Regions from separate parts of the Brachybacterium sp. AOP29-B2-41 genome, predicted to be linked through region 2. Evidence: riboswitches for the same ligand, from Rfam matches in the RefSeq annotation. Region 2 holds a riboswitch; the other holds the start of a gene.
What was found. A riboswitch is a leader RNA that binds a small molecule or an ion and turns the genes downstream of it on or off. The one in region 2 is predicted to bind thiamine pyrophosphate.

Region 1 (3,200 bases), on a different contig from region 2:
ATCTCGACGAGTCCCATCGCGTCAACGGCGCGCTGACGATAGGCGAGAACATCGGCGACCTGGGCGGTCTCTCGATCGCTGTGAAGGCCTACCTGGCAAGTCACGACGCCGCTGACATCGACGTCGAGCTCGACGGATTCACCGGGCTGCAGCGCGTGTTCTGGTCCTGGGCCACCGTGTGGCGCGGGAAGAACCGTGACCAGGAGGCGATCCGTCGGCTGGCTGTGGACCCCCATGCGCCGATGGAGTTCCGCTGCAACACGGTGGTGGGCCATCTCGAGGAGTTCCACGCCGCCTTCGCGGTGACTGAGGGTGACGCCATGTACCGCGCGCCGGAGGAGCGGGTGACGATCTGGTGAGGCCCGAACCTCCGTTCTATGTGGGGCGCACCCGGCCCTCCTGGATCGGCTGGACCAGGATCGGGATCACCCTGCTGTTCGGCGTGATCCTTGTGCTGCTGATGTCCCAGCGCTCCAGCCTGCCGGGAGTTCTCCTGGTGGCGGCGCTGTTCCTCGCCCTGGCGGTGTGGACCTGGATGGGGCAGTGGACGCGCTTCATCGTGGATGAGCACGGCCTCACCGTGAGCCTGGGCGGCTTCCTGCCGCGCAGGCCGTGGCCGCTGTCGGAGTTCCGCACCGTGCAGCTGCGAGAGCTGCCCTCGTCACGCGCCGGGGTGACCCTCGGCGGTTACGGGTGGCGGCGCGGCACCGTGCTCACACCCCACGCCCAGGAGCTCACCCCTGTCGGGAAGCGGAAGGTCTTCACCGTGGACGAGCCGCGCGCCGCCTACCGGGTGATGGCCACCCGGCCCGGCCTGATGGTCGAGATCATCGGCCGCGGCTCCACCCACTTCATCATCTCGCCGGTCGATCCTCAGGCGACGGCCGAGGCCGTCGACCAGGCGATCCGCGCCCGCCTCTGAGCGGGTGCCGCCACGGCGCCGGGGCTGCTGCTCGGTGATGCCCCCGCGGCCCCGGTCAGGGCGCCCGTTGGGGTAGAGTGGCTCCTTGTCATCCACTGACAGGGGAGCACCGAGCGGTGCTGAGAGTGCGCACCAGGCGCAGACCCTCGAACCTGATCCGGCTCACACCGGCGTAGGGAGTCGGGATATCCGTGCGGCACCTTCGGTGCTGGACGCCCCTTCCGTTGAGGAAGGAGAAGTGATGATTCGTTTCCGCACCGTAGATCTGCTGGTCACGGTTCTGATCGGCGCCGCCTTCGGTGTCGCATTCCTGGGGTACGGCCAGCTGTACACCCTGATCGGGCCGCTCACCGCAGCCTTCAAACCCGCCGAGGGACTCCTGGCCGGGATCTGGTTCCTGCCTGCCGTCCTGGCCGCCCTGATCGTGCGCAAGCCCGGCGCTGCGCTGCTGGCCGAGATGATCGCCGCCGTGCTGTCAATGCTGCTGGGCAGCCAGTGGGGCTGGGGCACGGCGATCTCCGGCCTGATGCAGGGCGGCGGGGTGGAGCTCGCGTTCCTCGCCTTCCGCTACCAGCGCTTCACGCTGCCGGTCGCGATGCTGGGCGGGATGCTCTCGGCCCTGCTGGAGTGGGGCTGGGAGAAGTTCGCCTACTACCAGGAGATGAGCTGGACCTACTCCCTCGTGATGCTCGGCTTCTTCCTGCTCTCCGGGGCGCTGCTGTGCGGCGTGCTGGGATGGGCCGCCAGCCGTGCCCTGGCCGCCACCGGGGCTCTGGACTCGATGCCGGCGGGCAGGGAGCGCGCCCAGCGGGTACGAGCCGCATCGCCCTCCGGAGGATCTGCTGGATCACAGGCTGAGCGCATGGCACCGGACGACGCCCGGGCGTGACGGACCTGTCCCTGCGAGGGCTCACCTGGCAGCCGTACACGCGGGCCGAGCCCACCGTCCTCGACCTCGACCTGGAGATCCCCGCCGGGCAGCGCGTGCTGCTGGCCGGGGCCAGCGGCAGCGGGAAATCCACCGTGCTGCGGGCCCTGGCCGGTCTCCTGGACGAGGAGACCGGAGAGCTGACCGGCAGCGCGCCCGGCCCCGCCCGCCCCGGCGAGCGGGGCCTGCTGCTGCAGAACCCTCTGGACGCCCTGGTCGCGGCGACCGTCGGCCGGGAGGCGGCCTTCGGCCCGGAGAATGCCGCCCTGCCACGTGCGGAGATCCAGGCCCGCACCACCGCGGCGCTCGATGCGGCGCTGGTGGATCTCCCCTCCGACCGTGCGCCGCTGGATGCCTCCGGCGGGCAGCAGCAGCGCCTGGCCCTGGCGGGATCGCTCGCGTTGGATCCCTCGGCGCTGCTGCTGGATGAGCCGACGTCGATGCTCGATGAAGCCACCGCCGCTGCGGTGCGCGAGTCGATCCTGGCCACCGCGGCGGGCCGCACCCTGGTGGTCGCCGAGCACCGGCTCGCACCGTGGCTGGACCACGTGGAGCGCCTGATCGTGCTCGGTGAGCAGGCACAGATCGTGGCCGACGGCCCGCCCCACGAGATCGCAGCCGGCATGACCGCCTCCCCCGCCGCACCCACCCGCTCGGCTCCCCGCGCGCAGCACGAGGGCGCCGTGATCGCGGCCCTGCGGGGCATCGATGCCCAGCGGGGCGGCCTGGCCGTGCTCGACGATCTGACCCTCGAGCTGCGCAGCGGAGAGCTGTGCGTGATCACCGGCCCCAGCGGCAGCGGCAAGACCACGCTGCTGCGCACGCTGCTCGGTCTGACCGCCCCGTCCGCTGGGAGCGTGGAGCGGCCCGCGCCCGAGCACGTCGCCTTCGTGCCCCAGAACCCCGAGCACTCCTTCGTCGCCGGCAGCGTGCGCGAGGAGGTGCTCGCCTCCCCCTGGGCACGCGACGAGCAGCTCGCCGATCAGCTCCTGGAGCGAGCGGGCCTGAGCGACCTCGCCCAGGCCAACCCCCACACCCTCTCCGGCGGGGAGCAGAGACGCCTCGCGATCATCGCCGCCCTCGCCCAGAAGCCTCGCCTGCTGGTGCTGGACGAACCCACCGTGGGACTGGACGCGGCGCGCCATGCGGCGGTGCTCGAGCTGCTGGCCGCCGCGCGAGCCGAGGGCTGCGCTGTGGTGGCGGCCACCCACGACCTAGAGCTGATCGCGCAGGGAGACGTCGAGCACCGCCTGAGCGGGCCGGATGCTGAGGACGGCGGATCTGGCAGCAAGAGCCCCGATCGCACCATCGGCCCGGTCCCCCGCGCTCGCACGATTCCCGCCGACGCAC
Region 2 (3,200 bases):
TGCCGGCGGCGATAGGTTCGAGGGACCGTCGCACCCATTCCCAGGAGGAACCGATGAAGATCCGCCACCTCGTCCACTCGTGCTTGCTGGTGGAGACCGGCGGGCGTCGACTGCTGATCGATCCCGGCGGCTTCAGCGGCGAGGCCGTGCGCGGCCTCGGCGCCGCGGTGCTGACAGGGATCGACGCCGTGCTCCTGACCCATCAGCACCCCGATCACGTGGACCGCACCCTGCTGGACGAGGTGCTTCGCCTGGCGACCACCGCCGAGGTGATCGCGGAGCCCGAGACCGCGCAGCAGCTGCGGGAGGCGGTCGACGGCGCCGCTGCGGTGCGCCCCGAGCAGCTGCGTCCGCTCGCCGCCGGGGACGCGCACGTGCTTGCCGCGGTCCCGGGCCACGGCTCGTTGCGGATCGAGGCTGTCGGCGGCCGGCACGCGATCATCCACCCGGACATTCCGCGGGTCGGCAATTCGGGTCTCGTGATCTCCGCGGGGGACGGCCCCCGGCTCGGCGTGACCGGAGATTCCCTCGAGCCGCTGCCGGAGTTCCACGGCATCGACGTGCTCGCCTTCGCCGTCGTCGCCCCCTGGTCGAAAGTGTCCGAGACCGTCGACTTCCTCCGCGCCGTCGGCCCGACGCTGGCCCTGCCCGTGCATGAGGCGATTGCGAGCGACGTGGGCCGACCGATCTATCGGCGCCAGGCCACTGCCCTCGCTCCCGAGGGCACGGAGGTGCGTGACTGGCCGGTCGACGGGGTCATCGAGCTCCCCGGGAGCTGAACGCGCCATGAGCGCCGAAAGGAACAGGAACCGGTCCGAGGACCGGCGGGACCCCGCGGACCGAGCAGGGACCGGCGACGGTGCCTCCCGCGCGATGCATGCGGTGCCCCGGGAGCACTTCCTGCCCCCGGAGCTGCGGGACCGTGCCGGCGTGGATTCCCCGCTGCCGATCGGAGTGGGCCAGACCAACTCCCAACCCAGCACGGTGCTGGACATGCTCCGCCTGCTCGATGTGCGTGAGGGGCAGCACGTGCTCGACGTCGGTGCCGGTTCCGGCTGGACCACGGCGCTGCTCGCCCACCTCGTCGGACCCTCCGGGAGCGTGGTGGGTGTGGAGCGGCAGGTGAGCCTGCTGGCACCTGCCCGTGCCGCGCTCGCCGGGACCGTCGGCCGCGAGGACGGCCGCGCGGAGATCCACGAAGCCCTCCCCGGGGTGCTGGGGGCGCCGGCGGACGGACCTTTCGACCGGATCCTGGTCTCCGCCGCCGCCCGGTCCAGCCACTGGTTCGTGGACCGCCGCGCTCCAGGGACGCCGGATCGGGGTACGGTGCTTCCGTGCACGGGAGTCCGGTAGGCCGGGCTGAGAGGGAGTTCTCGAACTCCGACCGTAGAACCTGATCCGGATCATGCCGGCGCAGGAAGCTCCGCCAGGCGATCGTCGCTGCGCGTCCGTGCCCTCGTGAAAGGCACGGATCGTGAGCATCACTCCCGTCGGCACCCCCGCCACCCTCCCGGGCACCGCCCCGGATCCCACCGAGACCCCGCTCGGCTTCGGCGTCGGCGCCAGGGTCACCGCAGCCGTCATGACCGATGACTACGCCCGAGTGCTCGTCGGCATCCTGTCCCGGCTCGACCTCACCGGCCTGGTGCGCGAGACGGGGGACGTCTCCACCTATCTCGGCGGCCACGAAGCCCACCTGCAGCGGTATCTCATCGACCTCGCAGACGACCTCGCCCGCACCGAGCACCACGCCACCCTCTCCGTGACCCTCTCGCGCGGCTGCCCGGGAGAGGTGACCTGCGAGCTTCCCGGTGGCGCCGGCCCGCGCGACGTCGGGATCACCGAGCCCCGTCGCACCGGCCGTTTCGCTTCCGCGGAGTGGGCGCTGTACCCGCTGGCGGACCAGGTCGCCGCCGACGGCACCGCGCCGGACCACATGCGCGACATCTACGCCGCGATCGACCGCGCCCGGGAGCTGGGCACCTTCCGCGGCTCCGAGCATTTCGTCACCCGCCTCGAGGGCGACATCGGCGAGGTGATCGCGACTGCCGTCGCCGGCTGGTTGCAGGTGGGTCGCAGCGTGCAGCACGTCACCAGCCATCTCACCCTCTCCCTGAACAGCCCCTCCCACGAGGTGCGCGAGCTCGGCGAGGAGACGCGATGACCCGCGCACAGACTCCGGCAGAGACCCCCTCCCGGGCTCCCGGCCAGACTCCCTCGCAGGCCTCTGATCTGGCCGCTCGTGCCGCCCGGCGTCCGAGGCTCTCCCTGCGCGAGATCGTGCTGGTGGTGGTGCTCGGTGTCGTGTTCGGCTTCCTGTACTGGGTGTTCGTCCAGGCCTGGAACGGGCTCGCGATCGCGATGGGCCCCGCCGGGGACCTCGCCCAGCACGTCCTGTTCGGCTCCTGGCTATTGGTGGGACCGGTGGCGCTGGCGATCCTGCGCCGCCCTGGCGTGGGCATCCTCGCCGAGATGCTCGCCGCGATCATCGAGGTCGTCTTCCTCGGCAGCCCCGTCGGCCCGATGCTGGTGCTCGCCGCCGCGCTGCAGGGCATCGGCAGCGAGCTGCCCTTCGCCCTGACCCGCTACCGCCGGTTCGGTTGGGGAGTGTTCGCCGCCTCGGGCGCCTTCGGTGCGGGCCTGGTGTTCTTCTGGACCGCCTACCGGATGGGCTGGTACGGCCAGGACCTGCTCGCGCTGCGGCTCGGGATGCAGGTGCTCTCCGGGATCGTGCTCGGCGGTCTGCTCGCCAGGGTGATCGTCCGCGCCCTGGAGCGCACCGGCGTGCTCGCGAACTTCGCGATCGGTGCCGCCGCGCAGGGCGACGACGGCATCCCGGCACGTCGTGTCCGCTGAGGCCGCAGCGGCCGCCGAGGTCACCGCGCCGGGCGAGAGGGAGGCGGCGGCCCCCGGGCAGTCGGGGACGGTGGTCGAGGCACGGGAGCTCGAGGTGGTCCTGCCCTCGGGGGACGGCGTCGGCCCCTGGACCGGGAGCATCCGGGCCGGGGAGCAGGTGCTCCTGCTGGGCCCCAGCGGCTGTGGCAAATCGACGCTGCTGCGCGCGCTCGCCGGCGCGCTCCCCTCCCACCAGCGCGGCCGGGTCACCGGCACCCTGCGGGTGGGCGGCATCGACCCGATCGCCGAGGGGGTCCTGGCCACCGCGGGGACCGTCGGATTCCTCGGTCAGGATCCGACCGACG

Region 1: it holds a riboswitch for thiamine pyrophosphate, as region 2 does, so the genes downstream of both, ACT3T9_RS07190 (ECF transporter S component) here and ACT3T9_RS11640 (YkoF family thiamine/hydroxymethylpyrimidine-binding protein) in region 2, are expected to answer to the same signal.

The regions. Positions count from the first base shown of each region.
Region 1 covers NZ_JBQSXR010000005.1:199,620-202,819, forward strand. Annotated here, with positions in the region: gene ACT3T9_RS07180 (M13 family metallopeptidase) at 1-359, shown strand, start outside; gene ACT3T9_RS07185 (hypothetical protein) at 356-922, shown strand; TPP riboswitch at 1,013-1,118, shown strand; gene ACT3T9_RS07190 (ECF transporter S component) at 1,164-1,811, shown strand; gene ACT3T9_RS07195 (ATP-binding cassette domain-containing protein) at 1,808-3,200, shown strand, end outside.
Region 2 covers NZ_JBQSXR010000011.1:29,697-32,896, reverse strand. Annotated here, with positions in the region: gene ACT3T9_RS11650 (MBL fold metallo-hydrolase) at 54-779, shown strand; gene ACT3T9_RS11645 (protein-L-isoaspartate O-methyltransferase family protein) at 787-1,353, shown strand; TPP riboswitch at 1,329-1,437, shown strand; gene ACT3T9_RS11640 (YkoF family thiamine/hydroxymethylpyrimidine-binding protein) at 1,475-2,164, shown strand; gene ACT3T9_RS11635 (ECF transporter S component) at 2,161-2,856, shown strand; gene ACT3T9_RS11630 (ATP-binding cassette domain-containing protein) at 2,846-3,200, shown strand, end outside.